Pseudobacteroides sp.: one gene and its partner. The protein of the gene in region 1 binds, or shares a complex with, the protein of each later gene. Links are inferred from orthologs where the notes say so. Each region holds a gene or a part of one and is shown on either strand. Other genes may lie near its edges.

Evidence for each region. The genes of interacting proteins can lie anywhere in the genome.
Region 2: rpsR (region 1) and rpsT share a complex: the UniProt entries of both Bacillus subtilis proteins name them as parts of the 30S ribosomal subunit. The link is inferred for Pseudobacteroides sp. from one-to-one orthologs.

What each region holds. Positions count from the first base shown.
Region 1 is NZ_DATCTU010000104.1:131,989-134,763, reverse strand. Bases 34-2,729 are described here. They hold rpsR (30S ribosomal protein S18), read left to right. Parts: upstream 34-1,103; coding sequence 1,104-1,355; downstream 1,356-2,729. Other genes in these bases: VIO64_RS17025 (MazG-like family protein), read left to right, coding at 2,408-2,729; pheA (prephenate dehydratase), read left to right, coding at 1,475-2,311; VIO64_RS17040 (single-stranded DNA-binding protein), read left to right, coding at 564-980; rpsF (30S ribosomal protein S6), read left to right, coding at 267-554. Outside these bases: VIO64_RS17050 (sporulation peptidase YabG), read right to left, coding at 1-7; more of VIO64_RS17025, read left to right, coding at 2,730-2,743; VIO64_RS17020 (DHH family phosphoesterase), read left to right, coding at 2,753-2,775. UniProt on the Bacillus subtilis protein: Binds as a heterodimer with protein bS6 to the central domain of the 16S rRNA, where it helps stabilize the platform of the 30S subunit.
Region 2 is NZ_DATCTU010000025.1:12,718-15,771, reverse strand. What follows is about bases 1-2,975. They hold rpsT (30S ribosomal protein S20), read left to right. Parts: upstream 1-1,345; coding sequence 1,346-1,606; downstream 1,607-2,975. Other genes in these bases: VIO64_RS04030 (sensor histidine kinase), read right to left, coding at 2,705-2,975; VIO64_RS23030 (cyclic lactone autoinducer peptide), read left to right, coding at 2,465-2,605; VIO64_RS04035 (accessory gene regulator B family protein), read left to right, coding at 1,818-2,405; gpr (GPR endopeptidase), read right to left, coding at 166-1,164. In the rest of the region: more of VIO64_RS04030, read right to left, coding at 2,976-3,054. UniProt on the Bacillus subtilis protein: Binds directly to 16S ribosomal RNA.

The DNA.
Region 1 (2,775 bases):
CAGACATATAGAATCCTCCAATAAGAAAATGCATATTACATAATATGCATTTTCTTGAATGTTGGGACTATTCTCAGTTATTTTGATGTAATTAAGTGTGGCACTATGTTAATCTTTTATGAAAAGATTAAATTCAAAAGGCAAAATTTAATAAAATTTTGTAATAACCCTTGAAAAATGAAAGATTATGTGATAAAATTTGTAACCGTATCCTTGCTCTGTACTCGAGATACAGGGCCGTTTAGTCCGGGAGGAGGTGAAGTCGAATGGCAAATAAGTATGAATCAATTTTTATAATCAATACTGAGGTTGGTGAAGAAACTATAAAAGCTCTTGTTGAAAAGTTTAAGGGACTTTTAGAAACTTCTGCACAATTGGAAAGTATTGACGAATGGGGCAAAAAAAAGCTTGCATATCCAATTGAAGACTGTAATGAAGGTTACTATGTATTAGTTAACTTCACAGCAGAATCTAGTTTCCCTCATGAGCTTGAGAGAATTTACAAAATTACAGATGGCATAATTAAATACATGATTATCAAAAAGGAAAAATAAGGTGATTTTATGAATAAAGCCATTCTAATGGGAAGACTGACGAAAGAGCCTGAATTAAGATATACCAGTACAAATAATACACCTGTATGCAGCTTTACTCTTGCTGTTAATAGAGCATTTTCTAAGCAAGGGGAAGAGAAACAGGCAGATTTTATACCTGTAGTAGTCTGGAATAAGCTTGCAGAATTCTGCGGCAAGTATTTTCAAAAAGGCCGTCAGGTTGTAATTGTAGGGCGTATTCAGACCAGAACATGGGATGATAATGAAGGAAAGCGTCATTATGTTACTGAGATAGTAGCTGAAGAGGCACATTTTGCTGACAGTAAAAAGTCTGAAGAGTCTTCTTCCAAGCCTTCATTTGGAGGAACAAGCAGTAGTGAAGATGGATTCTATCCTATTGGTGATGATGATGAATTGCCGTTTTAATTTTTAAGAAGTGAGTCTTCTAAAGTTAAAGTAATTAATCGTATTCCTATATATATGATAGGTTTTTGAAAGGAGGTTTTTTGAATGCCAGGTGGAAAAAGAGAAAGAAGCGGCGGAAAAGATATGTACGATAAAGGCGAAGGTAAAGGCGGAATGAGAATGAGAAGGGCAAAGAAAAAAGTTTGTGCCTTCTGTGTAGATAAAGTAGTTGATATCGATTACAAGGATGTAGCAAAAGTACGCAAATTCATATCCGAAAGAGGTAAGATACTTCCAAGGAGAATTTCCGGAAACTGTGCCAAACATCAACGTCAGTTGACTATGGCAATAAAAAGAGCAAGACACGTTGCACTTTTGCCATATACAGCTGAATAAGAATTTACATGTAAAGCCTATAGAACAATCTATAGGCTTTTAATTTCTCACCACAACAATCAAGGTTGCAAAATCGCAAGCGATTTTGTTCTAAAAAATAACTATATGGAGATAATGTTATGGTAAAGATAGGTTATCTTGGTCCTAAAGGTACATTTTCGCAGGAAGCTACTTTAAGATATATTGATGGTAGAAAAATAGAAAACTTTGAGCTGTATGAGTATAATGGAATATCCGATTTGATATTTGCTGTTCAAAACAAGGAAGTTGACGAGGGTGTGGCTCCTATGGAAAATTCCTTGGAGGGGGCTATAAATGTAACTCTTGATATGCTGGCTTCAGATGTCAACCTTTTGATAAAGGATGAAGTAGTAATATCCATTGTTCAGAACCTGCTGGTTAGGAAGGGAACTGATCCTGAAAAAATCCGGTGTATTGTTTCACATCCACAGCCAATAGGCCAATGCAGGAAATTTATCGGCAGCAGATACCCCAATGCTCATATAAAATATGTTTACAGTACTGCAGGGGCGGCAGAAGAGGTGGCACAGTGCGACGGAAGCATGGCGGCAATAGGGTCTTCCATAGCAGCAAAGGTATATGGACTTGATATACTGGATAAGTGTGTACAGGACAGTGATAATAATCTTACCAGGTTTGCAGTTATAGCCCATAATGACAGCTGCAAGACGGGAAATGACAAGACCTCAATTGTGTTTTCAACTGAAGACAAACCTGGGAGTCTCTACAGAATATTGGATATTTTCAATCTGTGGGATATAAACATGACGAGAATAGAGTCAAGGCCAGCCAAAAATGAGCTGGGTAAGTATATTTTTTTCATTGATATATTAGGGCACAGGGACGATGAAGATTTGAAGGATGCACTTACTATGGTAAAAAGAAAATCATCATTTTATAAATTCCTTGGATCCTATCCAATATTTACGGTATAAGGAACTTATAGCTTGCGGGAAATAAAGCAAATGTATATTCTATCCATGTAGTGGTGTGTTATAATATACAATCATAAACTATACTGGAGTGGTTAGATGGCATTATTTGATAAGGAAATTGATATAACAAGGAATATAAAAATTATAGAGTGGTTAAAGAGTGAACTCCTGACAGATATTGCAGCATTATTCAAAATACTTGTAAACGGAGCAAAAGAGGAAGTCCATGAGGCTGTCACTGAAAGCCTGTCAAATATAATTTTGATATGCTACCTGCTTGGTAAAAGGCTTGGAATCAGTTATAATTCCATTGAAATTAAAATAGAGAATAAAATTAAGCTTGGCTTGGTTGAAGAGCATGATGTTGAAAAATACTATGGAGATTTATCGGAATTAACAAGGCATTTAAATTGTTCCAGGATAAGAAAATAAGGAGATAAAATGGACAATAAAAGGTTTATGTG
Region 2 (3,054 bases), on another replicon or contig:
AGGTATGATTAAAAAATTACTTCCGCTTTTGAGCGGGTGTTGACGAGTCAAATCAACACATGAGCGAAATTTATAGCGGAAGTTATTTTTTATCGTGCCTAAGTAGTATTTTGCACTGCTTAACACATGAAAATACAATTATATCTCATGAAAACAGCGACAAGCTTAATGAACGTATCTGTTTACATCATCTAAAGTGATACCTTCATGAAGTGCTATGTTAATTCCATTAGCTATAACCTTTGTTACTCTTTCTATAATATCGTCAATTTCCTTAGGTGTGACAATAAGATTGCCTACATATGGCTCCAATACTTCTCTAATCAATAAATGCTTTTCATTTCTGTCAATTTCATTTAACATGTTATAAAACTCCGTGCCTTTTGACGCTTGCTTTATAAGGCTATCCATAACAAGGTCAATTGCATCATTTGCTACAGTAGCTGCTTCAACAACTGTCGGCACCCCCACTGCTATTACGGGAATTCCCATTGTAGCCTTGGAGAGTTCCATCCTTTTGTTTCCGACACCCGATCCCGGCGATATCCCTGTGTCCGCAATCTGGATTGTGGTGCTCATACGCTCTGTTTTCCTGGATGCGAGAGCGTCAATGGCGATTATAAGCTTAGGCTGTACTTTGTCCACAATTCCCTTTATTATCTCTCCGGTTTCTATGCCGGTTATGCCCAAAACACCTGGTGCTACGGCACATACAGGTCTTACACCATCCTCTACCTGTTCAGGCACATACTCCAGCAAATGTCTTGTAACCATAAGGCTTGAAACAACTTTAGGCCCTAAAGCATCAGGTGTAACATTCCAGTTACCCAGTCCAACTACTAGAACCGTTGCGTCCTTGTCCAAATTCACAAGCTTCTGAAGCTCCTTTGCAAACTCCTTGCTTGCTTCTTCAATTAGATCCTGATCATTCTCCCTTAACTTTGGTATCTCAAGGGTAATATAATTTCCCATGGGCTTTCCTATTGAATCTTCTCCCATAAGTGTTGTAACCCTAACCCTTGTTATTTTAATATCATCAGTGCCGTCGTTTTCAACTTCAACCCCAGGCGGGTGCCCTATAGATTGATTTACATTCCCGGTTGACTGCTTAATAAACATTTCATTTGCTTCTAAAGCCAAATCGGTTCTAATGCTTCTATTCATAATCGTAACCCTTCCTTCATCGTCTATTAATTACAACATATATGACATATTTTTACCTTGCCGGATAGTTTCAATACTATTTTTGAAGATAAATGTTTAAAAGTTTATCAAATACCCTTGCAATTATATTTTTTTCATGGTACAATACTTCATGATTATTAACTCGCAGGAGGTGAAAGGTTTGCCAAATATTAAGTCTGCAATAAAAAGAGTAAAGGTAACTCAGAAGAAGACATTAATAAATTCAATGAAGAAATCTTCGCTTAAGACTTCAATTAAGAAATGTAAGGAAGCAATCGAAAGTAAGGATGCCAATGCTAAAGTTTCTTTTACTGAAGCTATGAAAGCTATAGATAAAGCAGCAGCAAGTAAGTTGTTACATAAGAACACCGCTGCGAGAAGGAAATCCAGATTGGCTAAAGCATTGAATAAGATGGCTTAATTGAACTTAACAAAGTAATGAGACAAATATAAACGTACTTAATGTAGTACGTTTTTTTGTTTCATTTTTTTAGTGTCTAGTTTTTTGTTCTATAAAAATATATAAAATTTCTAGAAATTCAGACAAATTTTTTAAATTTTATGTTAATAATAATTGCATTTTTTTGTATTTTTGTGTATAATAAGTATACATTTTAACAATAGGGTGTTATATGATTGATAAACTCAGCGACATTATTGCAAGTAAAATTAGAGAAAATAATAGAGATATAACTGAAGAAAAAGCTGAAATAATATCTTACGGTGCCAATATATTAATATTTCAAACAATTATTACAGCAATAATATTTCTAATCGCATTTCTTTTAGGCGTTGTTGTTTATGCTGCTATTGCCTTTGCAGTAATAGGCTTGCTTAGATCAACTGCAGGCGGTGCACACTCACGCACACGCACTCAATGCATCATAACACATCTATTATCAATATTCGGTACAATTATTTTATCCAGTCATATAAAATACAGCAGTTACATACCAAGTATTGTCATATTTGCAGCAAGTATTCTGATGGTATTAAAATATGCACCCGGTGAAACTATTGACGGACCTTTATACAGTGACAGAAAAAAACGCATTCAAAAAATTACATCCTGTGCTTTTCTCATAACATTTTTCGCCATATGCTTATTTATAAAAAACCTTAACTTGCAAATATATTACGTTATAATCATCTCATCACTCATTCCGATGATGGCTTTATCGCCTGCAGGGTATATGGTTTTTGGATGCAAAAGAAGATAAGCTAATCAAAGATTACATATTAGTCTTGCAATTAATAGAAAAATTCAAAAGGAAAGGAAGTGAGAAACGTGAAAAAATTTTTAAAAGGCATATTTGTAAACTTATTTGTTGGTTTAACATCAAATGTTGCTTCAGAATGCATACCTTTTGGCTTCTATCAACCTAAGGCACCAAAATCTCTAACTAAAAAACCGACATAATTATTTAAAATGTAAAATGATTATTGCAAAACATATAGCTAAAACACTTATTTAGTAAGTTAAAAGTGTTTTAGCTATACTATAGATCGAAGTACTCTACTACAAAATTTCAATTCTTTGGGTAAATAAAGACTCTGTGACGGATGTGGTTAATGAGCAATTCTGATATTTAGATATAATCTTTTTAACCTCCCAAAGTCCGAATCCGCTATGCCCTGCCTTTGTAGTATAACCATTTTCAAAAATCTTTTCTTTGTTTGGGCTTCCTGCATATGAATTGATTATTTCAATAATAATAGCATTCTGAGAGTTTTTAGCAATTGATAGCTCTACATACTTCTTAGCAGATTCAACCGCTGCTTCCAGTGCATTGTCCAAAAGTATCCCCATAACTTTACATAAATCGTATATTTTTATTCTTTCGATGCTATACTCATCCATAATATTAA